DNA from 3 places in the Vibrio sp. 1402 genome. Region 3 is predicted to be linked to each of the others. Evidence: predicted binding sites of a transcription regulator. Region 3 holds the regulator's gene; each other region holds the start of a gene.

Region 1 (10,625 bases), on a different contig from region 3:
ACAAAATGGGCTTTAGTTTCATCAGTGATATCCTTCTCCACGTTTCATCTTGCCGCGGAACACCCAGTACGAATAAGCCGTGTAGGCTATGATCAGAGGAAGTAATACCACCGCACCGGCAAGTAAAAATGCCAAACTCTTATCTGGCGCAGCGACGTCTTGATAAGTGAGTGCGAATGGGACCAAGTAAGGGAATGTACTGACACCGAAACCCATCGCGGACACAAGAAACAGGCCGATCGCAAGAACGTAGGCTCGGACGGCTTTGTGGTCGAGTAAGGCTTTGAATAGCTGCCAAATAAGTGCCGCTGCAATAATTGGTAAAATGAAAAACAGTAGCGAGTTTGGTAATGAGAACCAACGTTCAAATACGATATTTTGGCTCAATGGCAGCCACAAACTGGCGATGAATATACAGGCTACCATCGCTAGTCCCCATCGTCGCGCGGCCACGTAATAGCGCCCCATCAGCTCTTTTGGAAGCTTGATTAATAACCAGCATGAACCGAGCAGAATATAAGCACAAACAAGCGCCAGGCCACAAAATACGCTAAATGGTGAAAGCCAATCAAACCATCCACCTGCGTATGCTCGTTCACTAACCTCTATACCTTGGAGCAGGGTTCCGAGCATAATGCCTTGCATCAATGCCGCGGTGAGTGAACCAATGAAAAAAGCGCTATCCCATAAAAACTTTCCGCGTTGTGTTCGGAAGCGATACTCAAAAGAAACCCCACGCAGAATTAACCCGAGCAGCATTAAAATCAGGGGAGCATAGAGTGCTGGCATAATGACCGCGTAGGCGAGGGGGAACACGGCAAAAAGCCCACCTCCGCCAAGAACTAGCCAAGTTTCATTCCCATCCCAAACAGGAGCGATGCTGTTCATCATCATGTCGCGCTCTTCATCGTCATTAGCGCTGAGGAATAGGATACCAATACCGAGATCAAAGCCATCTAACGCGACATAAATCAGAACGGCGAGCCCAATCAAAGCGTACCAAATTAATGCGTAATCCATGAGTAAGCTCCTAGGTTAGATGGTTAGAATGTGTGATGGCATCGGTTTTCGTGCCATCAGGAAGTCGGCTATCTAGACCTTCTTCATATCGAGTTGGAGACTTGCGCATCAAACGTAGGAGATAGAAGAAGCCAGCTCCAAAAACCACAAAGTAAACCACGATGAACGCCGTCAGGGAGACGCTCACCGCGGCGGCATCAATAGGCGATGCCGAATTGGCTGTGGTTAAAAGACCGTATACGGTGTAAGGCTGTCGACCGACTTCGGTAGTTATCCAGCCTGCTAAAACTGCAATGAACCCCGCTGGGGCAAACAGCACACAAATACGTTGAAGTGCCCTCGAATCAAAAAGTTTGCGACGTTTTCTTAGCCAAAGGCTCCACAAACCAATAACAAGCATGCCAAAACCAAGTGCGACCATGACTCGGAAAGACCAGAAAACGATAGATACAGGAGGGTGTTCCTCCTCTGGAAAAGCATCTAATCCCTTCACTTCACCGTTGAGGTCATGAGTTAAAATCAAACTACCGAGTTTGGGGATTTCCAGTGCGTATTCCATACGTTTTTCTTCATCGTTAGGGATACCGAAGAGGAGCAATGGCGCGCCTTGGTGAGACTCATAGTGCCCTTCCATCGCGGCGACTTTGGCGGGTTGATGTTCAAGGGTGTTTAATCCATGCATGTCTCCAGCAACGATTTGAATTGGTGTCACGATAGCAGCCATCCACATTGCCATCGAGAACATAATTCTGGCTAGAGGGTTATGGTTTGCTTTTAGCAAGTGATAAGCGGCAACGCCGGCTACAACAAAAGCAGTAGTAAGGTAAGCGGCGAGCAACATATGAACGAGCCGGTAAGGGAAGGAAGGGTTGAAGACAATCGCCCACCAGTCTTCTGGGATAAACTGTCCGGCTTCGTTGATACTATAGCCCGCTGGTGTTTGCATCCAACTATTAACCGAAAGTATCCAAAACGCAGACAAAAACGTCCCGAATGCAACAATACAAGTCGCGGCGAAGTGAAGCTTCTTACCCACCTTATCCATACCGAAAAGCATCACGCCTAGAAACCCCGCTTCGAGGAAAAACGCAGTAAAAACTTCATAACCCATTAGTGGGCCTAGGATTGGGCCTGTTTTGTCGGCAAACACGCTCCAGTTAGTACCGAATTGATAGCTCAACACGATGCCACTCACCACACCCATACCAAAACTGATGGCAAAGATTTTGAGCCAGTACTTATAGATTTGCATGTACTGTTTGTTGCCCGTTTTTAAGTACAAGCCCTCTAATACAGCGAGATAACTTGCCAAACCAATCGTAAAAGCTGGAAAAATAATGTGGAAAGAGACAGTAAAGGCAAATTGGAATCTAGCTAGGTCAATGGCGAGTGTGTCCATGAGCGGTCCCTTTTTCGTTGGATAAACTGTTCGCCGGATTTAAAGAGGAGACAGAAGAGTGGCGAACAAGGTGAAATACGAAGAAGGAAGACGAAGAGATTAAAAAACGATCGCTTTTTACACATGTGCGTACCATCTTTTAGATAAAGGAGGAGTGTTATGAGCCTTAAAGATTACTTTGAGAAAGCGACACCTAAGTTTGGTCCAGGTGGGAAGTATCACAAGTTCTACCCACTTTTCGAAGCTGTCGAAACCATTTTTTACACGCCTGGTAAGGTAAACCAGGGCATGACTCACGTTCGAGATAGCATCGATTTAAAACGTATTATGATCATGGTGTGGTTGGCGGTCTTCCCTGCCATGTTCTGGGGTATGTACAACATAGGCCAGCAAGCGAGTGATGCCTTGTTGTATGGAATGGATCAAGCCTCAGCTCAGCAAGCGCTTGTTTCTTCATGGCAACTGAGTTGGGTATGGGGCTCGTTAGATGCGGTTTCACAAGCGGGGTGGGGAAGTAAAATGTGGCTTGGTGCTACTTACTTTCTCCCGGTTTATGCGACGGTGTTTATCGTTGGTGGTTTCTGGGAAGTTCTGTTTGCTATTGTGCGAAAGCATGAGGTAAATGAAGGCTTTTTTGTCAGCTCTATACTCTTTGCGCTGATCCTTCCTCCGACAATTCCACTATGGCAAGCGGCTTTAGGTATCACTTTCGGTATTGTTGTGGCGAAGGAGATTTTCGGTGGTACTGGACGAAACTTCCTAAACCCAGCTCTGGCAGGGCGCGCGTTCTTATACTTTGCCTATCCTGCCAACATGTCCGGTGGTGCTGTGTGGGTCGCGGCTGATGGTTACTCTGGCGCTACTCCACTTAGTCAATGGTATGAAGGCGGGCAAAGTGCTTTGATAAATAATATGACAGGACAAACAATTTCATGGGGAGATGCTTTTGTTGGTAATTTACCAGGCTCAATGGGTGAAGTCTCCACGTTGTTGATCGCACTAACAGGCTTGGTTCTCATCTTTATGAAGATTGCGTCGTGGAGAATTGTTGCGGGCGTGTTGGTCGGTTTAATCGGAGCTTCATTACTATTGAATGCGATCGGTTCAGACTCTAACCCCATGTTTTCCATGCCGTTCTACTGGCACTTCGTGATTGGTGGGGTTGCGTTTGGTACCTTCTTTATGGCGACAGACCCTGTCTCGGCAGCTTTTACCAATAACGGGAAATGGGCATACGGAGTATTAATCGGCGTGATGACGATTTTTATCCGAGTGCTGAACCCGGCTTATCCAGAAGGCATCATGTTAGCGATTCTATTTGCTAACTTATTCGCGCCACTTTTCGATTACCTAGTCAAAGAAAGTAATATCAAACGCAGAATGAAAAGGGCGAGACCTTCTTAAAATGAGGGTAACCTCACTGAAAGTTGATTGAAAACTGCACTATATTGAAAAGGTCAGAGACATGGGGTTTCTGACTTTTTATTTTTATCAGGAGGACGAAGACGATGAGAATAAAGGATATTCTCGATAGCCGTTTGGTGCTGTCGTTCTGGTATAACCTAGACTACTGCTTGTCTCTTCTTAGTAAAATCTCTTCTCGTTGATTTCCTCAATGCAATCGCATTGAAAAGCATTCTATCTATTTGTTTTTTAGTCTTACGTGAAACTGCGTAGGGCAATGCGTATAAGGAAATTAACAATGAAACGTATTCCAGAACCTTTCCGTATCAAAATGGTTGAGCCAATCAAAATGACGACTTTGGCAGACCGTGAAGTCGCGTTAAAAGAAGCGGGCTATAATCCATTTCTTCTTCGTAGTGATGATGTTTATATCGATTTGCTGACTGACTCTGGCACTGGTGCCATGAGTGATAATCAGTGGGCTGGCATCATGATGGGGGATGAATCCTATGCGGGGAGTCGAAATTACTACAACCTGTGTGATGCAGTGGAGCACTTCTTCGGTTATAAGCTCACCGTGCCTGCACACCAAGGGCGTGGTGCCGAGCAAATTTTGTTCCCCGCTTTGATTGAGCGTATGCGTCAGGTGCGTGGTGGCGAAACGCCAGTATTTATCTCGAACTACCATTTTGATACCACAGCGGGTCACATTGAACTCAATGGCGGTAAAGCGATTAACGTGGTAACGGAAGAAGCATTCGACACCACTACGCCTTATGATTGGAAGGGCAATTTTGATATCGATAAGCTGGTGGCAACAATTGAAGCGCACGGTTCGCATAACATCTGTGCAATTATCACCACGATTACTTGTAATAGCTCCGGTGGTCAGCCTGTGTCGATGGAAAACATGCGCAGTGTGTACGAGATTGCAACCAAGTACGATATTCCAGTGGTGATTGACTCGGCTCGTTACTGTGAGAACGCCTACTTTATCAAGCAGCGTGAAGCGGGTTACGAGAATAAATCGATTCTGGAAATCATCCGTGAGATGTACCAGTACGGTGATATGCTCACCATGTCAGCTAAGAAAGACCCGATGGTAAACATTGGTGGCATGTGTTGTATTCGTGATCATAAGGAGTTGTTCCAGGCGGTGCAGACACGCTGCGTACCCATGGAAGGATTTGTAACATACGGTGGCATGGCTGGGCGTGATATGGAAGCGCTCGCTCGCGGTTTGTATGAAGCCGCGGACGAGGATTTTCTTCATTATAGAATTAGCCAAGTTCAATACTTAGGTGAGCGCTTACGTGAAGGCGGGATTCCGATTCAATACCCAACGGGTGGTCATGCGGTGTTTGTGGATGCCGCTAAGATTTTGCCACATATTCCAGCGGATCAGTTTCCTGCGCAAGTATTGTGTAATGCTTTGTACTTGGAAGCGGGTATTCGAGCAGTAGAGATAGGATCGTTGCTGCTTGGTCGAGATCCGGAAACGGGTAAACAAAAAGCGTCAGAGCTTGAGTTGATGCGTTTGACCATTCCACGTCGTGTCTACACAAACGATCATATGGATTACATTGCGGATGCGATTATCGAACTGAAAAATCGTGCACATGAGTTAAAAGGGCTCACTTTCGAGTACGAGCCACCAGTGCTGCGCCACTTTACTGCTCGATTTAAAGAGATCGATTAACTCAAGTTTAAATCTAGATAATCAAAAGGCCGCGAGTTTCGCGGCCTTTTTCGATTCGTTTATTTCTTAGCGTTACAGTTACGCTAACTCTAATGTGATGCGAACGAACTGGTCGTCTTGATACTGCACTTCATAATTGAAGGTACCACTGGCGTAAATGCTGCCAAGGAAAAGTGAACGTTGACTCATTGGTCCGCGGAACAGCATCGAAATAGGAGCGATTAGGGCGTTATTATCATCGAAGTGCTGATTTAAGTTCTCAGAAAGCACACACAGCAAACAGCCGTGTTGGTCGTGAGATAAGTCGACGTCTTCCGGTCGCGATAATAACACGGTAGTCCCCAGTTTCTTCTCAATCTCGTTGATCAGCAGCAAGTAGCTATCTAGATCGGGTTGAGGGTTGCTGGGTTTGTCTGCACCGACGCAGCGCTCGAGTAATGCTTCCAGATTTCCGTTCTCACCTTTTGCCTGCTGAGTCAAAGATTTTAACGGCTTTTTAATCAGCTTATAGCGATTACTCTTCAGTTTTGGTTTCAGCCATTTCTGAAGTAAGTCATTACGTTCTTTAAGGGAGAGGCCATGCGAGGACGCGTGAATTTTAAAGTGCAGGTGTAATAAAGCGTGAACCGCAAGCTCACTCAGAAGTTGATTAGCATCTGTAGACTGTCTTGCCTGCTTAGAACTTTGCATTACACTCGAACAAAATTAGGGAAGAAGGATAATGGTGCCGAGAGAGGGACTCGAACCCTCACACCAAAGGCACTAGCACCTCATGCTAGCGTGTCTACCAATTTCACCATCTCGGCATCATGATGCTCTGAATACTCAGAGGCCTCGAAAGAAGCAACGCGAATTATAACCAAAATCCACCTGTTGGCGAGAGCAAAATGACGAATTTTGGCTCTTTCGAGTTTGATTGCATATTTATTGGTCACTTTTATGTTTTTTACCATCAACGTCTATCCTTATTCCCTTACTTTTATTAATAGTATGACGACAAAAGAGTACTTTTGTCTAAATTTTGAACGCTTGAACGTTTGCGTAAATAAATGTGATGAATATCTCTTTTTGTTGGCTATACTTGCGTCCCGTTTAAGCGGGAATTAGGGTTTAGTTGTTCAGGACCCTTACCCATACAAGCCGTCACATGGAGCAGGCCAAGCAACATGCTCGCCAGCAGTGAATGACCCCACGGACCGGACCAGCTACGTTCAATTGCTTGTATAAGGTAAAAATAAGATGTCGAACTATTCGTTCTGTCTACATTCTGGATCTAAAAGTGAGTTATCGCTCGCTGCGTTGTCCCTTTCTTCTGCCAATTCCTTTGGCTCTTTTTTCTTTTTCAACGTTTAGTAGGTCCAGCTCATGAGTGTTCTATTTAGTCTATTTGGTATTGTTGCACTGCTAGGTTGTGCTTTCCTACTTTCTGAGGGTCGTTCTTCCATTAAATGGAAAACTGTATCTCGCGCCTTGATGCTACAAATGGGGTTTGCTGCGTTAGTGCTCTATTTCCCGTTGGGTCAAGCGGCGCTGGCGAGTTTAAGTAATGGTGTCGCGGGGCTACTCAGCTTTGCTGATGAAGGGATTAAATTCCTCTTTGGTGACCTCGCTTCTTCTGGCTTTATCTTCGCTATTCGTGTCCTTCCTATCATCATCTTCTTCAGTGCTCTTATCTCCGCCCTTTACTATTTGGGCATTATGCAAAAAGTGATTCAATTTATTGGCGGCGCTATCCAGAAGTTCTTGGGTACGAGTAAAGCAGAGTCTTTGGTTGCAACAGGGAACATCTTCTTATCTCAAGGCGAGTCACCACTTCTTATTCGTCCATTTCTTTCTAACATGACTCGCTCTGAACTGTTTGCTGTGATGGCTGGTGGTATGGCTTCAGTGGCGGGCAGTGTGCTTGGTGGTTATGCTGGTTTAGGGGTCGACCTCAAATACTTGATCGCGGCAAGCTTTATGGCAGCACCAGGTAGTTTGATGATGGCAAAAATCATCGTTCCTGAGCGTCAAACGCCAAGCGATTACAACAATATTGAGCTAGATAAATCAGAAGAAAGCAACGTAATTGATGCGCTAGCAAGCGGTGCCATGGGCGGTATGAAAGTTGCCGTTGCTGTTGGTACCATGCTTATCGCTTTCGTGAGTGTTATCGCGATGGTGAACACGGGGCTAGAAAACTTGGGTGAGATACTTGGTTTCTCTGGCGTAACGCTACAAGCGATTTTTGGTTATTTGTTTGCACCTCTAGCGTGGTTGATTGGTGTGCCAAGCCACGAAATTCTAGCTGCGGGTTCATACATTGGTCAGAAAGTGGTGATGAATGAGTTTGTTGCGTTTATCGATTTTGTGCAGCACAAAGCGACACTGTCTGAGCATACTCAAATTATTATCACTTTTGCGTTGTGTGGTTTTGCGAACATTGGCTCAATTGCGATTCAGTTGGGCTCTATCGGCGTGATGGCACCTGAGCGCCGCAAAGATGTTGCAAGTCTAGGCCTAAAAGCGGTTGCTGCTGGTACACTCGCTAACCTGATGAGTGCTTGCTTAGCGGGAATTTTTATCTCTCTCTAATTTAGATTGAAGATCCACACTCAAAACCCGCCTAAATGGCGGGTTTTGTTATTTCTAAGGCTTGGGCATTAAGCCGTAAGGTATCGATTTAAAAGCCTCTGGGTGCTCTTGATAAGTTGGCGCTTTATGTACCCCTTTCCAATCGAGCAGCATGATGGCTAGCACGTTACGGTGTTCGCCGTACTTGAGATCAAAGTTACCGTCGACCGACGGAATCATCCCTTTTTCTGCGTTGATTGCATGACGAATGGCTTGGCGGGTCTTCTTTACGACCGGATCATGGTCCAAGCCTGCTAACAAAAACGAAATGCCGACTTCCGCAATCACGTCTTCTTTGGCGCGCAGTAGGATAGTGTCGATATTGTTGCGAAAGTAATCATAAATCCATTGGTGTTTCTTCTCGCTTACTCGCTCCTGATAATACTGTGAATCGACAAAGATGATGTGCGTCATACCATAGAGTTTGTTCCAATACTGCTGAGCTGAAAGCATCTTATCTTTATCGTCGGGGTAGGTGTCACGGAAGGTTTGAGTGAATTCCTCGACCACATCTTGCTCTCCTAGCTGACGAAGCCAGTAGACTTGGTTTGCAAGCTGAGCTGCCCATGCCTCTATCATCTCTTTGTCCGTAACGTAACGCGAGAAATCGTAGCGCCTAATAATTTTTCTCAGCGTTTTGTCTTGTTTATGCTTTAGGCCATATTCGTTTGCTCTTGCCATTGCGCCAAGCAAATCCACACCAAGATAAAGGTACTCAGGATGGTGTTTAGTCACGGTATAGCGTCGCTGACCTCGTTCGGTTTCTTTCTCTTGATACGTGGTCAGCCTTTGAGATGAATAGAGAATGATGTCTTCTGGTTCAACGACTTCATTAGCAAATTGGTTTAACCGGCTGGCTACTTGTGCCATGTCGGTCCAAATGGCAGCGTGATATTTCTCATCTAATGTTTGGCGGTACATGCGTAAGCCAAAATGGCCCTCTTTAAACGCCGGGAAAGTGAACAGTTCTTGTTCGTAGGTACTACGAATCAACTGCGCTGATTGAGTATTATCGAGAAGCGGTACCTCTTCCTGTGATGCCTGAGCAGCAAAGGTAAGTGAGCAAGAGAGTAAGACCGCTAAGCTAAGAGGTTTAATACGCATAAATCCATTCCCTATGAAGTCCTGAACCTAAACCTACCATCAATATTAATTGAGAATGTAAAAGCTGAGTCAATAGTTAAAAATTTGCCTAAAAGTCAGGTTGATACGTTCATCTTTGGTTTTCGCGGTTTTTGGTACGCAGTGCTTCCAGTGATGCTGAAGCTCGCCAGCCATAATCAGTAAGGAGCCATGAGAAAGCTCGTATTCAATCTCAGTTTTACAATGTAAATTTCTAAGCAAAAATCGACGTGTTTCACCTAAGTTCAAAGATGCGATAACAGGGTTTCTACCTAACTCTGGTTCATTATCTTGGTGCCAGCCCATTGAGTCTTGGCCGTGTCGATATAAGTTAGCGAGAACAGAATTAAAAGTGACATCAGCAACTGATTCACAACGCACTTTCAGCTGAGTTAACTCAGGAGTCCAAGGGTGAGGCTGCATGGTTAAGCCTGAGTAAGTATATGCTGCATCACCGTGCCACGCTTGTAAGCGAGGTTGAAGTACTGACTTGCCGAACATAGTAATGTGTTCTTGGTGCCATGGCAGTGTCTTTCGAAGTTGGTCAAAGTAATTATCCGCCTCAAGATGGTTAAGAAATTGAGGATCATAATAAAGTTTTCCTCTTTCTACTTCTTGCCATAGATCGCCGCCAAATAAATCGCCTTGTTGATGCATCATCTCACACCTAAAACATAAAAGTTGTCAATCACTGTTACCTTTCTGATTATGATTGGTTATTCTTGTGATAATAAGAATTTTAACAATAAATAAAAAATCTCGTAGTTGTATACGAGTTGTGGGGAGAAAATGCGTTATTTACCCAGAAAGCGATGCTATTTTGCATTGTTCTTCCTCACCTTTTTCGCTTTGTGTATTGGAGTTATTGAGCTGTTAAATCGAAACCAGCAAGAGCTTCACAAAGAGCGAGTTCAAGTTGAGGCCAAAGAACAACTTTCCATTCTCCGTTCCAATTTGGAAGCGGTACTTATGGCGGATATCTACAAAGCCAGTACTTTAGCGACACTCATTACGTTACTTCCTAAAAACCAAGAAGAAGAATTGAGTATCGCCGCTCACCGAATCCTAAATAAAAGTAAACATATTACAATCATCGGTATCGCGAAAAATGATGTAATTAGTCATGTATTTCCACGCCAAGGTAATGAGCGCCTAATCGGCCTTGATTACCGCGCAGTGCCACAGCAGTGGGTACAGGTGCAAAAAGCCAAGGATGTACAAGAAATTTTCATCGCAGGGCCAGTGACTTTGATTCAAGGTGGCCGAGGTTTGATCGTGCGTGTGCCTGTTTTTCTTGATCCTCCAATGAATCAGGACTACTGGGGAGTGATCAGTGCGGTGATTGATTTCGATGCTCTGATGAGAGAA
Region 2 (10,625 bases), on a different contig from region 3:
TTCCTCTCGTTTCAAATATAAATGTCAATCTTAAAGGGCAGCAGCACAACCTTCGCCGCCGCCCGTATCCTTTTACTTCTCGAATTCGCCGCGTGCGTTTTGGCCCGCAGCCTTAACAAAACCTGCAAACAATGGATGTCCATCGCGAGGAGTCGAGGTGAATTCTGGGTGGAACTGAGCCGCTACAAACCATGGGTGAGCTGGGTTCTCAATCATTTCCACTAACTTCTTGTCCGCAGATAGACCTGATACTTTTAGGCCTGCTTTTTCGATTTGCGGACGAAGCACGTTATTCACTTCGTAACGGTGACGGTGACGTTCATGGATCGTCGCGCTACCGTACAGTTCACGAGCTTTAGTCCCTTTCTCTAGGTGACACAGCTGTGAACCAAGACGCATCGTACCGCCTAGGTCAGACTTTTCAGTACGCTCTTCTACGCTACCTGATTCGTCTACCCACTCTGTGATCAAACCTACCACAGGGTACTTAGTCTCTTTGTTAAATTCTGTTGAATGTGCACCTTCCATACCCGCAACGTTACGCGCGTATTCGATTAGTGCAACTTGCATACCCAAACAAATACCTAGGTAAGGCACGTTATTTTCACGTGCATATTGAGCCGCACGGATCTTGCCTTCAATACCACGATCGCCGAAGCCACCTGGTACTAGGATCGCGTCCAAACCTTCTAGAAGTTCAACGCCTTTTGTTTCGATATCTTGTGAGTCTACATACTTAATTGTGACGCTTAGACGGTTTTTCAAGCCAGCGTGTTTAAGCGCTTCGTTCACAGATTTGTATGCATCTGGTAATTCAATGTATTTACCAACCATACCGATGGTTACTTCACCAGTAGGATTTGCTTCTTCGTAGATAACCTGTTCCCATTCAGAAAGGTCTGCTTCAGGAGCAGTAATACCAAAGCGAGCACACACAAGGTCATCTAGCCCTTGAGATTTAATCAACTGAGGGATCTTGTAGATAGAGTCTACATCCTTCATTGAAATTACTGCTTTTTCTGGAACATTACAGAACAGTGCGATTTTTTTACGCTCATTCGCAGGAATAACGCGATCGCTACGGCAAACTAGGATGTCTGGCTGAATACCGATAGATAGAAGTTCTTTTACAGAGTGTTGCGTCGGCTTAGTTTTCACTTCGCCCGCTGCCGCTAGGTAAGGAACAAGTGTTAGGTGCATGAACATTGCGCGCTCACGGCCTAGCTCAACAGCTAGCTGACGAATCGCTTCCATAAATGGTAGTGATTCGATATCACCAACAGTACCGCCAACTTCAACGATAGCCACATCATGGCCTTCAGAACCTGCAATAACGCGATCTTTGATCGCGTTAGTGATATGAGGGATAACTTGAATAGTTGCGCCTAGGTAGTCACCACGACGTTCTTTACGAAGTACGTCGGCATAAACACGACCTGCAGTGAAGTTGTTACGCTTGGTCATCTTGGTACGGATGAAACGCTCGTAGTGACCAAGGTCAAGGTCAGTCTCTGCGCCATCTTCTGTAACGAACACTTCACCGTGCTGAGTAGGGCTCATTGTGCCCGGGTCAACGTTGATGTAAGGGTCAAGCTTCATCATAGTCACTTTAAGACCACGAGCTTCTAGAATAGCCGCAAGAGATGCTGCTGCAATACCTTTACCTAGAGAGGATACAACCCCGCCAGTAACAAAAATGTAATTTGTCGTCATGTTTAACCTGAAATTGGTTGAATGAGGGAAATGGAGTGCTTCTGGACGGGAGATAAATATACCAGAAGCTCCTTACCGCCACAACGTGAAATCTATCACACCGTAATTTTTTATTTTTTGCTTCAAATCAAAGTGAGCAAAGACAAACCAAAGTCCGTTTTCGTGTAACCAAACAAGCTGACCTTATATTATGTATTCTGCCAGTTTACCTCTGCCTCGATTCTTCTTGTTTTACTTCATCCCAAAAATGGTCAAGTTCTGATAAAGAACAATCTGTAAGTACTTTGCCTGACTGCTGGACCTTGCCTTCAACTTGTTTAAAACGTCGCGCAAACTTTACGTTTGCTTTTCCTAGCGCGACTTCTGGGTTTTTATCAAGGTGGCGAGCCAAATTGACAGTCGCAAATAGCAAATCACCGAGCTCCAACTCAACTTTCTCTTCATCGGGCTGAACTTGCAGTGCCTCTTCCATGACTTCGTCAATTTCTTCTCGTACTTTATCGACAACCGGGCCAAGTGAATCCCAATCAAACCCAAATTTTGCACATTTTTTCTGAATTTTTGTAGCACGAGAAAGTGCCGGTAAAGAGTTTGGTATTGAGTCTAGGATACTTTCTTCCGCTTTGCCTACTAGGGCTTTTTCTTTTGCTTTTTCCGCTTCCCAGTTCGCGTTAATTTCCTCGTCAGATTCAAACTCAACATCTGAAAAAACATGCGGGTGGCGACGAGTCAGTTTTTCGTTCACGGTTTCGACGACATCCGAAAAGTCGAACAGCTCTTGCTCTTTCGCTAGCTGACTGTAAAAAATCACCTGAAACAACAAATCCCCTAGCTCTTCTTTTAGATTGAGCCAATCTCGATTTTGAATCGCGTCCACCACCTCGTAGGTTTCTTCTATTGTATGCGGAACGATGGTGTCAAAGGTTTGTTTTAAGTCCCAAGGGCAACCGTTTTCGGGGTCACGCAGCTTCGCCATGATTTGTTCTAACTGTTCAATTGGATGACTCATTTTTTGTTCCTTTAAACCTTTCTATTAAAGAAAAAGGTGAGCAGCCAAAACCACTCACCTTCTACATTATATTTTCTCAGCAGCTTTCACTAAGTAATTGTTACTTTGACAAGGCAACAAGTTTTCGCGACTCCTGAGCATAGCCTACTATGTGATGCCCCTGAGCCGGCACGTCGGAATAAGTGCAGCTAACGCAGATAAAAAGCCAAATATGACGCAAGTGTAACTCTGTAAATAGTTGAAGTTGTAGCTAGGCGACAAACAAACGAGACTCCTGAGCATGGTTCACCATGTGATGGAGCGAGTGCGTGCAGTCAACAACGCTACAACGATAACTATGACGAGAGTTTTAGCCGAGGCGTTTCACCGTCATGACATCCTTGATCTGTTCCACACGTTTCGAAACCCGCGAAAGCACCTCAATATTGGTGACTTCTAGGTCAAAGTCCATGATGGCAAGTTGACGTCTGTAGTCGACTCGGTTCTTCATACTGGTCACTTTGATCTTTTCATTGGCGAACAGTGTCGTAATGTCTTTGAGTAGACCACCTCGCTCCATCGCTTCAACACGCACGGTGAGGATGTATGACCCCACAAAGCCGCTGCCCCAGACTGTATCGATGATGCGCTCTGGCGCATGATGGCGCAGTTCTTCTAGCTGTTCACAGTCACTACGGTGTACTGAAATCCCACGACCTTGCGTTATGTAACCAGAGATATCGTCACCTGGAATTGGCTGACAGCAACGTGCTAGATGTGTCATTAGGTTATCGACGCCTTCTACTACAACTGCGTCTTTTTTCGGTCGGCTTTGCGCGGGTGATTTATGCTCAGCTTCTTGCAGTTTTTCCAGTGCTTGCTGATCTTCTTCCTCTGCCGTTGGCTTGTTAACTAACGCGTTGATATGATTAATTATTTGGTTGATACGCAAATCACCGCTACCTACACCAACATACAATTCATCTGGTGTTTTGACGTTAAACCGCTTGAGGGCGTAATGCTCTGCATCTTTTAACGTTGCGCCAATTTTGGCTAACTCATGCTCAAGGATTTCACGACCTGCTTCAAGGTTCTTCTCACGGCTTTGTTTTCGGAACCAGGCGTTAATTTTGGCACGCGCACGACCAGAATGAACGAAGCCTAATGATGGGTTTAACCAGTCACGTGATGGGTTAGGTTCTTTCTGAGTGATAATCTCGACTTGGTCACCCATATGTAATTTATGCGTGAATGGCACAATACGACCTCCGACTTTGGCACCGATACAACGGTGTCCCACTTCGGAGTGAATGTGATAGGCAAAATCTAGCGGCGTTGCCCCCATTGGCAAATCGACAACATCACCACGTGGTGTAAAGGCATAAACACGGTCATCAAAGACTTGGCTACGCAGCTCATCGAGCATTTCGCCAGAGTCAGACATTTCTTCTTGCCAATCCAGTAGCTTACGCAGCCACGTGATCTTCTCATCATAACCGCTTCGGCTGCTTGCCCCTTCTTTATATTTCCAGTGCGCGGCAACACCCAGCTCCGACTCTTCATGCATTTGCTTGGTACGAATCTGGATCTCGATGGTTTTGCCTTCTGGCCCTAGAATTACGGTGTGGATCGATTGATAACCGTTTGGTTTAGGGTTAGCAACGTAGTCATCAAACTCGCTCGGTAGGTGCTTGTATTTGGTGTGAACTACACCCAAAGCCGCGTAACAGTCTTGCAGTTTGTCTGCGATGATACGTACTGCTCGAACATCAAACAGCTCATCGAATGCCAAACTCTTCTTCTGCATTTTTCGCCAAATGCTGTAGATGTGCTTAGGTCGACCACTCACTTCGGCATTGATGCCCGACACTTCCATTTCGTGCGTGAGGTCTTCAACAAAGTCTTTGATGTACTGTTCACGAACGATGCGTCGCTCAGAAAGCTGCTTGGCAATTTGTTTGTAAGTTTCCGGCTGTTGGTAGCGGAAAGCGTAATCTTCAATTTCCCATTTCAGCTGACCGATGCCTAATCGGTTTGCTAGCGGCGCATAGATGTTGGCACACTCTTTTGCCGCCGCACGTCGAACTTCATCAGGCGCTTTTTTAACTTCAATAAGGTTACAAATTCGCTCCGCAAGCTTGATAACCACGCAGCGGAAGTCATCCACCATGGCAAGCAGCATGCGGCGTACGTTATCTACCTGAGATGACGCTGCACTGCCTTCCATGTTGACGTTGAGTTGGCCAATAGCAGCCATTTCTTCAACGCCGTCGATTAATTTTATGATTTCTTTGCTGTATTTCTCTTCCAGAATTTCTCTGTTAAAAGCACCACTTGAAACCAAAGGAAACAGTTGAGCAGCCACTAAAGTGGCTTGATCCATAGACAAGGTGATCAAAATTTCGATCATTTCTCGTCCACGCCACAACAACAGCTCCGCTTGCTCGTTATCAGCTAATACCGTCTGGCAATCTCGATATACTTCGATTAAGCGTGAGGCTGTGTTTTTCTCTTGTCCTAGGCTAGCCACCCAGTTTTCGAGTTCAAACTGTTCATCTTGGTTTAAATGCGCGCTTCTTACCGCAACCATCTCATCATCCTAATTATTATATTCGTGTGGTTTGACTAACACCGTCCAGGTTAGTTCTTTTTACCGCGCGTACACGCTGGCTTTATGACCACCCACCACAAATAAGGGGTCAAAGTCCTAAAGTTAGGACTTTTCAAACAATGCCATCGATTCTAGATGACTGGTATGAGGGAACATGTCCAGCATACCTAATTTCGTTAATTTATAGCCTTGCTCTATCAAGCTTTGACTATCCCTAGCAAGGGTAGCAGGATTACAAGAAACATAAACTACACGCTGTGCGCCAAGCTCAGAAACTTGATCGATGATCCCACTCGCTCCCGCGCGTGCCGGGTCTAATAATACTTTATCAAACCGCTCTGCGGCCCAGGCTTGGCCTTCAAAATCTTGCTCAAGGTTAGCGTGATAAAATTGCGCGTTATTGATTTGGTTCAAAGATGCATTGTTTGTGGCTTTTTCTACCATCTCTGCAACACCCTCTACTCCAACCACGTACTTAGCTAATTTCGCAACTGGTAAACTAAAGTTGCCTAAACCACAGAACAAATCTAACACTCGGTCACTCTTTTGTGGGTCTAACCACTCAACCGCTTGTTTGACCATTTGTTGGTTTACACCTTGGTTTACTTGAATAAAGTTATTTGGTGCAAAAGGGATTTTCACTCCAACTTCTTGATAAAAAGGCATATCGCCTTCGATAAGGTCTAATTGTTCTGTCGATGGCATTAAGTACAACGATGCGCCATGACGTTTTGCCAACTCCGTTAGAGATTGAGTTTCACTCGTTGTCAGAGCGCTCAAGTGGCGCAGCGTAATACACGGCCCATTATCACCAAGTACCAGCTCTACATGACCTAATTGTTCCGGCTTTTTGAACGCTTTTAGGGCTGAGTAAATCTCTGGCAGCAAAACATTCAGTTCCGGTGCCAGCACTGGGCAATCGGTCACTTGCGCAATTTGCTTACTCTGCTTTTTACGGAAACCAAAATGTAGCTGACGTGTTTTTTTATCAACAAACAAGCTCACTCTCGCACGGCGACGGTAGGCCTGCGAATATCCCAATAACGGGGCATCTAGTTCAATGTCACTGCCTGAAAATTTTCGCATTAGCTGACGCAACGTTTGCTGTTTGTACGTCAATTGTTGGTCATAATCTAGATGCTGCAAATCACAGCCACCGCACTCATGATAATGTGGGCAAAATGGCTCCACACGAGCTTCACTCGGCTTAAGGATTTTAATCAACTTACCGCGAGCGTATTTGCTCTTTTCTTCCACCAATTGAGTGACCACCTCCTCACCCGGCAGTGCTCCATCAATAAACAATGGCTTCTTTTTGAGGTAAGCAATGCCTGCGCCGTGGTGATCTAAACGCTCTACTTGCACTGCTTGGTGCCGAGTATTGAGTTGGGTTTTCTTTTTCGGTTGAAAGATGCGTGCCATGCTCTATGCCTGATTTATGTGTAATTGCTCTTCGGCTTCACTATTCTTGATTGCAGCCGTTGTGTGATTCGAGTGACTTGATTATGCTTACCGTTTATTCGGTGACGTCACTTCTTTGCTCAAGGCTTTATCGTGCGCTTGAGAAATAATGCGTTATTTTCCCATATCCAGACTCCGATGTAATTAGATAACATGACCAGATATGGCTTACGAGCACGTGTAATTACACTAACTCTCGCTCCCACTCTCATTATTGGTTTATTACTGAGCGGCTTTTTCTCATTTAACCGCTACCAAGACCTTGAGAAACAAGTTATCACCACTGGTAACAGCATTATTGAGCCGCTGGCGATTGCCAGTGAAACGCATCTACTATCAGAAAGCCGAGAGGCGGTACGTCGCTTGATAAGCTACGCGCACCGCAAAAACTCCAAACTGGTTCGTAGTATCGCGGTATTTGATGAACATCATGAGCTCTTTGTGACCTCTAACTTTCATCCTAATTTTGAAGCCTTGATGTTTCCCAAAGATAAACCGATCCCGCAACTGGGTAATTCGGAAATCTACGAAAACTCACTGATATTGCGTGTCCCCATTTTGTCAGAAGGTCACTACTTAGCGGAGTTGTCGAACGAAAGCCAAGGCACAAAAGCGATTGGTTACATCGCCGTCGAGTTAGATCTCTCCTCCTTGAGGCTGCAACAGTATCAAGAAGTCTTCTCTGCTTTTTTAGTTCTGGTTCTCGGTCTTGGCTTAGCAAGTGTGTTTGCTTCACGTCTAATGCACGATGTGACCCAACCTATCACCCACATGAAGAATGTCGTTGACCGCATTCGCCGTGGTCATCTGGATGTGCGTATCGAAGGCAAAATGCACGGTGAGTTAGACCAGCTAAAAAATGGCATCAACGCCATGGCGGTATCGTTATCAGAATATCACGTGGAGATGCAGCACAGTATAGACCAAGCCACGTCCGACTTACGTGAAACGCTTGAGCAGCTAGAAATTCAGAACGTTGAGTTGGATATCGCGAAGAAACGCGCGCAAGAAGCGGCCAGGGTTAAGTCAGAGTTCTTGGCGAACATGTCGCACGAGCTGCGTACTCCGCTCAATGGGGTGATTGGCTTTACTCGTCAAATGCTTAAAACGCAGCTTTCTAACAGCCAAACGGATTACCTACAGACGATTGAGAAATCGGCGAACAACCTGCTGAATATCATCAATGACATTCTCGACTTCTCGAAACTTGAAGCGGGTAAGCTGGCACTCGAAAACATTCCTTTTGATTTCCGAGAAAGCTTAGAAGAGGTAATTAACCTACAAGCCACAAGTGCACATGAGAAAGGGTTAGAAATCACCCTAAAAGTGGACCCTAAAATTCCACCAGGTTTAGTTGGGGATCCACTACGTATCCAGCAAATTTTGACGAACTTAGTCGGTAACTCAATCAAGTTTACCGAGCGAGGCAACATTGATGTTAGCGTAGAAATGCGCTCTCAATCAGGAGACTCCGTCGAACTGCAATTCATGGTGCGTGATACCGGTATTGGTATCTCTGAGCGTCAGCAAGCGCAGTTGTTCCAAGCCTTTAGCCAAGCAGATGCAAGTATTTCACGTCGTTACGGCGGTACTGGTCTTGGTCTGGTTATCACTCAGAAACTGGTGAGCCAGATGGGCGGCGAAATCAGTTTAACCAGCCGTCTACACCAAGGTTCAACCTTCTGGTTTACGGTGCGCTTGCACTCAACCGAGATGCCAATGAGCGAACTGATTGAAGTGGAACTTCTGACTGGGAAGCAGTTACTGCTGATTGAACCAAACATGCAAGCCGCGTCCGTAACCCAACAGATTCTAAGTCAGGAGGGTATTTTAGTAACCTACCGCTCTTCGCTACCAAACAACGAAGAACAATATGATTATGTACTGTTGAATTTAGCGGCCAACCAGACTCACGATGCGGAAGTTATTACACCTTGGATAGAACAAGCGAAACGCATGGCTCCGAGTGTTCTCCTAGGGACACCGAGTACCGAATTGGCGCTTGCGGACCAAATAATGACAGAGCATCACGTCCAGTGCCTGACGAAACCATTGTCTCGCCGTAAGTTGCTACAAAGCCTGATTAGCGAACATGTAGAATCGCCACCGGTATTAAGCGCTCCAATTACGCCAAGCGAAGGGGACCGTTTACCTCTCACTGTACTAGCAGTGGATGACAACCCTGCAAACTTGAAGCTGATCTCTGCACTGCTCCGCGAACGAGTAGAAACCGTCACCGCCTGTAGCAATGGCCAGCAAGCGGTGAACCTGGCGACAGAGAAAAAGTACGATTTAATCTTCATGGATATTCAAATGCCACAAATGGATGGGGTGACCGCTTGTAAGCACATTAAAGAGTTGGAGCTAAATAAAGACACGCCAGTGATTGCGGTAACGGCACATGCCATGGCAGGGGAACGAGACCGCTTGCTCTCGGCAGGAATGGATGACTACTTGACCAAACCTATTGAAGAGCATGTGCTACAACAGGTTTTGGTTCACTGGAACCCAAATGCTTGTACAGAGAGCATTGGCAAAGTCGCCCCTTCATACGTTGATGAACCTGAAGGAAGCGCACCACAATCCGTTTCTTCGCCTCAGCAGGATGTGATTATTGATTGGCAAGCAGCCTTGAAACAGAGCGCGAATAAAGAGGATCTCGCTAAAGACATGCTACGCATGTTGATTGAGTTCATCCCTGAAGTAGAAGCAGTCGTTGACCAAGCTCTGGAGCAAGAAGATATCTCTCGTGATGACCTAATTCATGTCATCCATAAGCTGCACGGCAGTAGTTCATATTGTGGCGTTCCAAGGCTGAAATCACTCTGTGCGACGCTTGAGCAAGCACTGCGCTCAGGGATCAGTCTTGAGGAGGTTGAGCCTGAAATGTTCGAGCTGCAAGATGAAATGATTAAAGTAACAACAACCGCAAAGTTATACCTTGAACAGTGATCTATTGAAGAGAAACAAAAGCCAGAGCAAATGCTCTGGCTTTTTAGTATTTTGTTTAAGACTTACAAGCTAGGATTCAAAAATGACCGTCGCCACAGCGTAATGACGCTCATCGGAAATGGACAGGTGAATGTGGTTAACACCCATCGCATCCGCTATTTGCTTGGCTGTGCCCGTCAATGCGAGTACTGGTTTTCCAAGCTCATCGTTCGAGATGGAAAAGTCGTGAAACGTGACCCCTTTTGCGATCCCTGTCCCCAATGCTTTTGAGGCAGCTTCTTTAACAGCAAAGCGCTTAGCAAGATAACGACCTTGCAGCTTAAGCTGTGAGAATTTGGCCATTTCTTCTTCTGAAAGAATCCGCTGAGCAAAAGGTTCACCACTACGAGCTAACGCTTTTTCAATACGCTCAATTTCTGCAATGTCGGTCCCTAACCCTATAATCGCCATCTAGATAGCCCTATGACTGGCGAGCCTCAATCATCAATGCTTTCATGTCAGCAACCGCTTTATTTAAACCATCAAATACCGCGCGACCAATGATTGAGTGACCAATGTTGAGTTCGTAAATTTCTGGTAATGCAGCAATTGGTGCGACATTGTGATAAGTCAGGCCATGCCCGGCATTAACAATAATACCTAGATCATGTGCATAACTAGCACCAGCGGCAATCTTCTTCAGTTCAGCTTGTTGCTCGTCTTCTGTCGTCGCATCTGCATAATGGCCAGTATGTAGCTCAATAAACGGAGCGCCACACTTTTTCGCAGCTTCAATCTGTTGACGGTCAGCATCAATAAAGAGCGAAACTTTGATGCCTGCATCTGTCAGCTTTTTCGTCGCAGCTTTAATTTTTTCAAGCTGCCCTACTACATCTAAGCCACCTTCCGTCGTCAGTTCTT
Region 3 (10,625 bases):
TTGCAGATTACCTGACAGGTATCGGCAAGAAAGGCTTTATCGCCGACTTGATGCCGAAACTGCCTATTTACATCAACCTGCTCAGCCCAGAAGCGCAAGCCGTGATTGGTCAAGTACATGACAACACGCGTCCAGCGCTGAAGCTGCTTGAGCGTGAAGGTTTTACCAACCGAGGCTACGTCGACATCTTCGATGGTGGCCCAACGGTTGAGTGTGATCTGCGTAATATTGAGTCGGTACGTCATTCATTCCGTGCGCAAGTCAAAATCTCTGAACATTCCAGCACACAAGACTTCTTGATGTGTAATTCATCTTTCGAGAACTTCCGTGCGACAGTCACTAAAGCGGCGTATGACGCAGAAACACAAAGCGTGATGATTGCACCAGACGTTGCGGATGCACTTTCGGTTGAAGAAGGGGATTTCGTTCGCCTTCTTCCGCAGTAACAGACGACAGAATTTAAGGATAGAAACAATGACACATTGGATTGCAGGTGAATGGGTACAAGGTCAGGGTGAAGCATTTACGTCTCTGTCGCCGTACAACCAAGAAGTGATCTGGCAAGGCAAAGGTGCAACGGCAGAGCAGGTGAACCAGGCGGTATCTGCAGCGCGTGAAGCGTTTATTAACTGGAAAAAGCGTCCATTTTCAGAGCGTGAGGCAATCGTGTTGGCTTTTGCGGAGAAAGTAAAAGAGAACAGCGAAAAAATCGCCGAAGTGATTGCCAAAGAAACCGGTAAGCCGATTTGGGAAACGCGCACTGAAGCAGCAGCCATGGCAGGTAAAATTGCCATTTCGATTCGCGCTTATCATGACCGCACTGGTGAGGCGAGCCGTGAAGCAGCAGGCAACCAAATCGTATTGCGCCACCGCCCATTGGGCGTGATGGCGGTGTTTGGTCCTTACAACTTCCCAGGCCACCTACCAAATGGTCACATTGTGCCTGCGCTACTGGCTGGTAACACGGTAGTCTTCAAACCGTCTGAGCAAACGCCATGGACGGGTGAATTGGCGATGAAGCTATGGGAAGAAGCCGGTCTGCCGAAAGGCGTGATTAACCTTGTTCAAGGCGCGAAAGAAACTGGTATTGCCCTCGCTGACGCAAAAGGCATTGATGGCGTACTGTTTACGGGTAGCGCGAATACGGGGCATGTATTACACCGTCAATTTGCGGGTCAACCGGGCAAGATGCTCGCACTAGAAATGGGTGGTAATAACCCGATGGTGATCTCTGATAAATATGGTGATTTGGATGCCACGGTTTATACCATCATCCAGTCAGCGTTTATCAGTGCTGGGCAGCGTTGTACGTGTGCTCGTCGTTTGTATGTGCCATTGGGTGAAAAAGGCGATGCGCTTATCACCAAGCTCGTTGAAGCGACACGCAATATTCGCGTAGACCAACCATTTGCAGAACCTGCGCCATTTATGGGACCGCAAATTTCGGTCGCGGCAGCCAAGTTTATTCTTGATGCACAAGCTAACCTACAGTCTCTTGGCGGTGAAAGCTTAATTGAAGCGAAAGCAGGAGAGGCGGCATTTGTTTCTCCTGGCATCATTGATGTAACGAACATTGCTGAGTTACCAGATGAAGAATACTTCGGCCCACTTCTGCAAGTGGTGCGTTACGAAGGGTTAGACAAAGCCGTGGCGCTAGCAAACGATACGCGCTTTGGCTTATCTGCTGGTTTGGTCTCAACCGACGACCAAGAATGGGAATACTTCGTTGACCACATTCGTGCAGGTATCGTGAACCGTAACCGCCAGCTCACTGGTGCAAGCGGTGATGCGCCATTTGGTGGTCCGGGGGCGTCGGGTAACTTGCGCCCAAGCGCTTACTACGCAGCAGATTACTGTGCGTACCCAATGGCATCAATGGAAGGTCAAGAGACTGTCTTGCCTGCAACATTGAGTCCAGGTGTAGCGCTATAAGTTTTAATAATAGAGTCGCAACTATGCATTGCGGCTCACCTTGCCGGCGCATCATTTAGGTATGGGTTGTAGTGATCGTTGGCAGAACACGAAAAGTGAGCAAAGACTCGGAAAAGCGTGTTGACTGACTGGCATTTACCGTCACAGGTTGATGGTTGCTCGTTCATTATTCTGGACAACTTTTGTTGTGAACGAGCAGCCAACTTCCGCTTACCTTTAAACTCTACATCTCGTAACAAGGAGTCGTTATGACGCCCGATGTGTTATTTGAATCGCTATGGCAAGATTACATTCAACGTCTTTGCCCTTCGGCTGCTAAAGTGCATCAGCTGCTTCAAGAAGATGAGCCTCTGATTAATGATCATATAGCTTTACGTACCTTCAATATCGCGCCTCTTGGTATTGAAACTCTAGCTAAGCCATTTGTAGCTATTGGTTACAAGGCGTGTGGTGATTACATTTTCGAAAGCAAAAAGCTGGTTGCTAAGCACTATGAGCACCCAGATCCGAAGCAACCTAAAGTATTTATTAGTGAGCTAAAAGTTGAAGAGTGCTCGCCTGAGCTACAAGAGATTGTGAAAAATTTGGTGGCACAAATCGATGCTGACAAGCTGAAAGATAGCGCATTCTTACATGGTGGGCGCTTGTGGGATTTAAGCTTTGCTGATTACCAAACGTTGGCTAAAGAAAGTGAGTACGCATCTTGGCTTGCGGCGCATGGTTACGGAGCAAACCACTTCACGGTGAGCGTTAACCAGCTCAATGAATATGAAGAAGTGAAGCAGGTAAACGATCATCTGCGTACCGCTGGGTTTACCATTAATGAAAATGGTGGTGAAGTGAAGGGCACTCCTGAGGTGTTGCTAGAGCAGTCATCGACCATGGCAGATAAAGTAGCGGTTCGTTTTAGCGAAGGCACTGAAATTATCCCTGGCGGGTTTTATGAATTTGCTAAGCGCTATCCGATGGAAAATGGTGATTTGTACCCAGGTTTCGTGGCCGCTTCAGCTGACAAAATCTTTGAAAGTACGAATGGCTAAGTTTTAGGGTTAACCTGTTAAGCTTACTCATTAGTGTTCGCTGCACCCTATCTCATTTGGTCATGAGTAAATAAAAAGCCACCAATGTTGCCATTGGTGGCTTTTATAATTTTGTTCGTGTCACTCTAGTTCGAGATTAACGAGTACCGTAAACCACGATGGTTTTACCGTGAGCAGAGATTAGGTTCTGCTCTTCTAGCATCTTCAAGATACGACCTACTGTCTCACGAGAACAGCCAACAATTTGACCGATTTCTTGACGAGTGATCTTGATTTGCATGCCGTCTGGGTGAGTCATTGCGTCTGGTTGTTTTGCAAGGTTCAGAAGCGTCTGAGCGATACGACCAGTTACGTCTAGGAACGCCAGGTCACCCACTTTTTGGCTAGTTACTTGAAGACGACGAGCCATCTGCGCAGAAAGACGCATTAGGATGTCTGGGTTTACTTGGATAAGCTGACGGAACTTCTTGAAAGAAATTTCAGCAACTTCACAAGGAGATTTAGCACGAACCCAAGCTGTGCGCTCTTGGTCTTCCTCGAATAGACCAAGTTCACCAATAAAGTCTCCTTGGTTTAGGTAAGAAAGGATCATCTCCTTACCTTCTTCGTCTTTGATAAGAACCGCAACAGAACCTTTAACGATGTAGTACAAAGTTTCTGCCTTTTCGCCCGCGTGAATTAGCGTGCTCTTTGAAGGGTACTTATGAATATGACAGTGTGAAAGAAACCACTCTAATGTTGGGTCGGTTTGAGGTTTACCTAGAACCATAATATCTCACTTCCTCTGCAGGGTACGCTTGCGCTATCCATATTTTAGCTAAGCCTGAATTAGGCCTACTAGAATAAGAGCACTTTTTATATGCTGCAAGCTCTCTTGTGTTTCGGTAAGAAATAGTATCCTTTTTCGAAAACGATTTCTTGATTTTAATCGTGCCATGATTGAGATTTTGTAAGCAAAACTGTGCACATGATCACGGTATGAAAAGTAAACATCTTCGCAGGCAGGTTTTTAGCCAATTTTCCCTGTTTCGATGAGCTGTTGTAGGATAGGCCGAACTATGAGCTCCATTGCAAAGCTCATCTTACCGCCGGGTACGACAATCGTGTTGTGGCGTGACATGAATGAGCCATCAATCATGGCCAGCAGATATGGGAAGTCGACATTCTTGATACCGCGTAGGCGAATCACCACAAAACTCTCATCCAAACTAGGGATGCCTTTTGCATTAAGTGGGTTGGAAGTATCAACGGTCGGTACGCGCTGGAAGTTGATGTGAGTACGAGAAAACTGCGGAGTGATATAGTTGAGGTAATCGTCCATGGATCGCACGATTGAGTCCATTACCGCTTCACGCGAATGGCCGCGATCGCGAGTGTCACGTACGAATTTTTGTATCCACTCTAAGTTCACAATCGGCACCATGCCGATTAAGAAATCCACATGTTGAGCAACATTAACATCGCCATCGACCACGCCACCATGTAACCCTTCATAAAACAGCACGTCGCTGTTTTCGGGTAAGTCTTGCCACGGTGTAAACGTGCCTGGCATTTGATTGTAGGGAACCGCTTCGTCAAACGTGTGCAGATAACGGCGCACGCTGCCAGTGCCGTCATGCCCGAACTTACGGAAAAACTCTTCTAATCCCGGGAAGTCATTAGCTTGTGGGCCAAAGTAGCTAATGTGTCGACCTTGCTCGCGGGCTTTGCGAATTTCGATGTCCATTTCTGGGCGAGTAAAGCGATGGAAGCTATCGCCTTCAACCCATGCGGGTTTAACGTTCATCATATTGAACATTTTACGGAAGGCTTCAGATGTAGTGGTCGTGCCGGCACCGGACGAACCAGTAACCGCAATAATTGGGTGTTTAGCTGACATGACAAACCTTGTCGAAAATTACTTACCTGTAATGTGCAGTAGAGTTACTACTGCACGGTCGATATCCCACTATAGCACGTAACAATACCTTGTCATCGAGTGGGATACGGTAAAATGTGAAGGGTCTAAAATTTTGTTTTATGTTGAATATCGACGGTTTCGTGTAGCTCAGAGAACACGATAACCGCTTCACCTTTTTCCAATTGAGCTTTAACTTGATCAATTTTGTCTTGCAAAGAAACCTCGACGGTTCCGTAATCCGTTCCTTCGCGTAAGACGAATTCACGAATTAAGTTTTCCAATGTTTCCGGCGCAATGTCTTGCCATGGAATGATCATAAATACCTCTAACTTTTATGATGAGCGGCTAGTTTACTGCGTTCGTTGCTTGGATACAGCAGAAAGGTAATCTGCGGCGATACTTTCGTAATACGCGGGCAGCGCTTCCTCCAACCAAAACTTAGGTTTTAACGCCGTTCCTGTTAGGAAGCCAACATGGCCACCGTGTTCAAAGAGACGGTAATCAATGTTATCTGGCAGAACAAACTTCGGGATCACATCGTCGGTCATGAACGGATCGTCTTTGGCATGGATGATCAGTGTGGGTAGCGTGATTTGCTGTAGTTTACTTAAGCCAGAGCATTGGTCGTAATAATCTTGTGCGTCTTTGAAGCCATGCAATGGTGCGGTAATCAAATCATCGAATTCATACAATCGTGTGACACGTTTTATTGAGTTGTAGGACAGCGCAAGCTCGCCATGTAGTAGATGATGCTTTTGTAACGCGTTACGTTTCAGTGAAGAAAGCAGATAACGGCGATACACTTTTGAAAAGCCTTGTTCTATACGGTTTGCACACGCCGCTAGGTCTAAAGGCGCTGAGATAATAGTCGCTGCATTCAAAATAGGGTGATCTTTATATTGGGCTAAATAATTCGCCAACATGTTACCGCCAAGAGAAATACCAACTGCAACTTTGGGATTATCAGGAAAACGTTGTTCAAGGTGCTCTAGGAAGTAACGAGCATCCGTCACTTCACCCGAGTGGTAAGCTCGTGCTTTTTTGTTTGGTTTACCGCTGCAGCCACGAAAATGCATCATCACCGACAGCCATCCAGATTGAGCAAATGCATTCATTAACCCATTGGCATAAGGGCTATAGAAGCACCCCTCTAATCCATGAAATAAAACAAAAATCGGCTTTTTTTGTGCAGGCTCTTGGGTTGGGTCCTCGCTCCACGCGAGATCGAGAAAGTCGCCATCGGATGTATCGAGGGTTTGCCAAATCGGCGTAAATAACGCTTTTTTGCGAATAAAACGCGGCAAAAGCGTTTGGAGATGCGGGTTTTTGATCCCGGCGGCTGCGAAAAATTGTGTCATACCTAACTGCTCTTATGCGGTCCTTCGGTGTCCGTTGAAGAACTTATTAATATAATCCTTTATAAAGATTATAGGTATTCTACAGATTTATGGGCGTTTTGGTGGTTGAATGTTTGGCACCGGAATAGCAAAGGCTTGCTGCAAATGCTCCCCACCGAGTTGACGACAGTATCTCAACGTCAGTGGGTCACCATCATTTTTGAGTAGTGCAAGTGAGTTAATGCAGTCCACCAAATCCGCTTGTTGCTGCTTTTCTAGTTGCAGCTCAAACTGCAAGGTCTCACGATACAAAGCGTCATTGACTTGAGACTTAAGGTGGCGACGAAGGTCGCGAAAGGAGTGAAGTAAAGTTTCGCTCCTACCTAGACAGTCTTGCACCAAGGGCCAGTCTTTTTCTTGGAAAATGAGTTGCTGCTCATCGAGCCATCTGAGCAGCAGGAGTAGGTTCACGTTACCGTGGTAGTTGTTCTGTAATGATAAACACGCCTCTTTCACTTCTCGCACACCATAAAATTGCAGACTAAACTGCCAAAGGTGTTCTAGGGTGAGTGTGTATTCAGCGTGTTGATTACTCATTGATTAAACTCTAGCTCCATCTGCTCCAACGTTTCTTGAGCAGACATCCATTCCATTTCAATTTCTTCGAGCTCAGCCTTACTAGAAGCTTGAAGTGCCAACACTTGGTTAAGTTTAGCTTTATTTTCGGCCGCATACAGTGAGTTGTCCGCCAATTGTTCTTCAGCTTCGGCCAGTGCAGCACCTAACTTATCCATTTTATTTTCTAGTTGTGTCAGCGTTTTGCGAATTGGCGCTGTCTGTTTTCGAAACTCTGCATCGCGACGTTTTTGCTCTTTCTTCGCAGCTGCGCTGTTGGCCGTATCTTTGCTTGGCTGCGCAGCCTGCGCTTCTTTGCGTTCCGCTCTTTGTTGTTCGGTTAACCATTTATAATAGTCATTTAAATCACCGTCGAACGGAGCAACTTGTCGATCATGCACTAAATACAAGTCATCGGTCGTAGCGCGCAGTAAATAGCGGTCGTGCGAAACAATCACCATTGCACCTTCGAACGTTTGCAGTGCCATCGTCAATGCCTGACGCATGTCCAAATCCAAGTGGTTGGTTGGTTCATCAAGTAGCAACAGGTTTGGCTTTTGCCACACAATTAAAGCCAATACCAAACGGGCTTTTTCGCCACCAGAAAACGGCGCAACTTTTTCTAGTGCTTTGTCACCTTGGAAGCCAAAGCTACCTAGGTAATCACGTAGCTGCTGTTCGGTTTGATCGGGTGCGATTTGCATCATGTGTTGCAGCGGTGTTTCTTCAGGGTGAAGCGTTTCTAACTGGTGCTGAGCGAAGTAACCAATTTTCACGCCTTGTGAGTAAGTTAGGTCACCACCTTGCGCGTTAAGTTCACCAGAGAGCAGCTTGATTAATGTCGATTTACCCGCACCATTACGGCCGAGTAGACCAATACGACTGCCAGGAACCAAGTTCAAGCGGATCTTCTCTAAGATGAGGTTGTCACCGTAACCTGCAGATACTTCATCCATCATCATGATTGGGTTTGGCAGCGCAGCTGGCTCACGGAATTGAAAGCTAAATGGGTTATCGAATTGAGCTGGCAGTACTTTTTCCATGCGCTCCAAAGCTTTGATACGGCTTTGGGCTTGGCGTGCTTTTGATGCTTTGTAACGGAAGCGGTCGATGTAGCTTTGCATGTGCGACATCTGCTTCTGTTGCTTTTCAAACATCGCTTGTTGTAACACCATTTTTTGCGCACGTTGGTTTTCGAATGACGAGTAGTTACCCGTGTATTCGTTCAGCTGCTGATTCTCGATGTGAATGATGCGACCAACAATTGGATCAAGGAAGTCTCGGTCGTGCGAGATCAGAATCAGCGTGCCAGGGTAGTTTTGTAGCCAACGCTCTAACCACATTACCGCATCCAAATCCAAGTGGTTGGTTGGTTCGTCGAGTAGCAGTAGATCAGAACGACACAATAGCGCTTGAGCCAAGTTAAGACGCATACGCCAACCACCCGAGAATTGGGTCAAACTCCAACTCATTTGCTCTTGGCTGAACCCTAAACCATCGAGCAGTTCTGCCGCGCGAGCGCGAATGCTGTAACCACCAATGGTTTCAATTTTACCGTGTATCTCGGCAACTAGGGTTCCGTTGTCTTGTGTTTCTGCTTTAGCCAACTGCTTTTCGAGTGCTCGGTACTCGCGATCACCATCAATGACGTATTCCAGTGCAGTGCGCTCTAGCGCAGGCGTTTCCTGTGCGACCCAGGCCAACTCCCAGTGTTGAGGTTGGCTAAATGAGCCAGCATCAATTGACAGTTCATCTTTCAGTAGGGCAAACAGCGTTGATTTACCGCAGCCGTTTTTGCCCACAAGACCGACTTTATCGCCAGGGTGAATAGTCGCAGAAGCTTGGTCTAAAAGAGGTTTACCGCCACGCAGTAACTGAATATCAGAGAAGGTAATCATAAAGTTTTCATTCACTTTGCGCAGTGCGCGTTGCTTGGTTACATAGCGAAGTGGTTTCAATCGTTTTTAAAGCCACTTGGGTATATATCTAGCGGTGAATAGTAGGGGTATTGGCCGGAAAAGTCGATTGATTCGCTTTAATTGCATTATGCTGTACAAAAAAGTATAACAATTTGATAACGGATAAAAATAACCACAAGGACGACCATTTGGCTGTTGCACCGTCTATTCTCCCAAAAGTTCTGGTCATTTATGCTCATCCAGAGCCACATAACTCGATTGCCAATCAAGTGATGATAAAAAAAGCTCAGTCGCTTGATCACGTCACTGTGCACGATCTTTACGGTGTTTACCCTGATTTCTTTATTGATGTGAATTACGAACATGAGTTGTTGCTCGCTCACGATGTGATCGTATTTCACCATCCACTTTATATGTATTCATGTCCAGCCCTATTAAAAGAGTGGCTAGACCGAGTGTTAGGTAAAGGCTTTGCGTTTGGCGGAGGTGCGGCGCTAGAAGGAAAATACTGGCGCAGTGTCATTACAACAGGTGGTAAAGAAGAAGCCTTCAGCGCGAAGGGGTACAACAAATACCCACTTGAGCAAATCTTGCAACCGTTTGAACTGACGGCAGCCCTATGCCAAATGCACTGGATTGAACCTCTGGTGTTGTATTGGTCAAGAAATGTTTCGGATATTGAACGCTACGAACATGCCGAGTTATACCGTGGATGGCTGAGTAACCCACTTGAAAACGGGCAAGCGGCAGATCGAGGAGGTCAGTATGGCGATCACCAGTGAGTTTCTTCAAAGCAGTGTGGTCTTTCTTTCGGCTGCGGTTATTGCGGTGCCGATTGCTCAGCGCCTTGGGCTTGGCTCGGTTTTAGGTTATTTACTCGCTGGTGTGTTGATTGGCCCATGGGGGCTTGGCTTAATTAGCGACGTTGATGCCATTTTGCATTTTGCCGAGCTTGGGGTTGTGTTGTTACTGTTTTTGATAGGGCTGGAATTAAACCCTAAAAAATTGTGGCAGATGCGAGGGCCGATTTTAGGTTTAGGCGGTGCGCAGGTTGTGGTCACGACCGCCGTGATTGGTAGTGTCGTCAGTATGTTTGGCGTAAGCATGCAAGTGAGTTTAGTGATCGGGATGGGGTTGGCGCTGTCCTCGACGGCGATTGCGCTTAAAGTCATTGAAGAGCAAGGGCTTAATGGTACCGAAACGGGGCAATCTGGTTTTGCGGTGCTGCTCTTTCAAGATATTGCAGTGATCCCGATGCTGGCGATGTTGCCCTTGCTAGCAGGCGGGCATAGTGGTGGAAGTTGGTTGGATGTCTTCACTATTTTAGGCAGTGTGGTAGCACTGTTGATTGGAGGTCACTTTTTACTACGTCCGCTATTTCGTTTTGTCGTGATGAGCGGCGTTCGTGAGCTCTTTACCGTTGCTGCACTTTTAGTCGTGCTTGGCATTTCGGTCGTGATGCAAAAGCTCGGCCTTTCGATGGCATTGGGGACTTTTTTAGCAGGCGTTTTGCTGGCAGAGAGTGAGTATCGCCATGAGTTGGAAATCGCTATCGAGCCATTTAAAGGTCTGTTGTTGGGGTTATTCTTTATTGCGGTGGGCATGGCGGTAAACTTGGGGTTATTGGCATTACATCCTTTAGAGATTCTCGGTGCGGTGGTGGCTTTGGTCGTGGTTAAGGGTTTGGTTTTGTATGCATTGGCGAGAGCTGCCCGTGTCGGAGCCAAAGCGAGAAGCCGTATGGCTGCAATTTTGAGCCAAGGCGGTGAGTTTGCCTTTGTCATATTTACCGCGGCGAGCCAAGAGGGCATTTTGTCCAAAGAGCAAGTGGCGTTTCTGTTGGTGGTGGTCAGTCTATCCATGGTGACGACTCCTCTTTTGC

The links. Region 3 encodes CRP, which controls carbon source genes, mostly activating them, when cyclic AMP is high. Its sites were predicted from a motif close to TGTGANNNNNNTCACA; they were not measured.
Region 1: R7044_RS03210 (NupC/NupG family nucleoside CNT transporter) is a predicted target of CRP. The motif match lies at 6,801-6,816, and genes of this name have one in related genera.
Region 2: R7044_RS13140 (CTP synthase) is a predicted target of CRP. The motif match lies at 1,798-1,813, and genes of this name have one in related genera.

What each region holds. Positions count from the first base shown of each region.
Region 1 is NZ_JAWOWE010000001.1:734,183-744,807, reverse strand. It holds gene cydB (cytochrome d ubiquinol oxidase subunit II) at 22-1,020, opposite strand; gene R7044_RS03235 (cytochrome ubiquinol oxidase subunit I) at 1,031-2,419, opposite strand; gene R7044_RS03230 (NADH:ubiquinone reductase (Na(+)-transporting) subunit B) at 2,579-3,823, shown strand; gene R7044_RS03225 (tryptophanase) at 4,122-5,522, shown strand; gene R7044_RS03220 (DUF2913 family protein) at 5,601-6,212, opposite strand; tRNA gene R7044_RS03215 (tRNA-Leu) at 6,245-6,328, opposite strand; gene R7044_RS03210 (NupC/NupG family nucleoside CNT transporter) at 6,888-8,096, shown strand; gene R7044_RS03205 (DUF3541 domain-containing protein) at 8,151-9,239, opposite strand; gene R7044_RS03200 (alpha-ketoglutarate-dependent dioxygenase AlkB family protein) at 9,309-9,914, opposite strand; gene R7044_RS03195 (diguanylate cyclase) at 10,047-10,625, shown strand, end outside.
Region 2 is NZ_JAWOWE010000006.1:54,054-64,678, reverse strand. It holds gene R7044_RS13140 (CTP synthase) at 73-1,713, opposite strand; gene mazG (nucleoside triphosphate pyrophosphohydrolase) at 1,919-2,722, opposite strand; gene relA (GTP diphosphokinase) at 3,072-5,291, opposite strand; gene rlmD (23S rRNA (uracil(1939)-C(5))-methyltransferase RlmD) at 5,415-6,734, opposite strand; gene barA (two-component sensor histidine kinase BarA) at 6,927-9,725, shown strand; gene acpS (holo-ACP synthase) at 9,795-10,175, opposite strand; gene pdxJ (pyridoxine 5'-phosphate synthase) at 10,186-10,625, opposite strand, start outside.
Region 3 is NZ_JAWOWE010000020.1:28,013-38,637, forward strand. It holds gene astA (arginine N-succinyltransferase) at 1-446, shown strand, start outside; gene astD (succinylglutamate-semialdehyde dehydrogenase) at 475-1,932, shown strand; gene R7044_RS22365 (DUF1338 domain-containing protein) at 2,181-2,972, shown strand; gene crp (cAMP-activated global transcriptional regulator CRP) at 3,109-3,741, opposite strand; gene R7044_RS22375 (phosphoribulokinase) at 3,982-4,851, opposite strand; gene R7044_RS22380 (YheU family protein) at 4,977-5,189, opposite strand; gene R7044_RS22385 (hydrolase) at 5,223-6,230, opposite strand; gene R7044_RS22390 (TIGR02444 family protein) at 6,318-6,806, opposite strand; gene R7044_RS22395 (ABC transporter ATP-binding protein) at 6,803-8,722, opposite strand; gene kefG (glutathione-regulated potassium-efflux system ancillary protein KefG) at 8,932-9,525, shown strand; gene kefB (glutathione-regulated potassium-efflux system protein KefB) at 9,509-10,625, shown strand, end outside.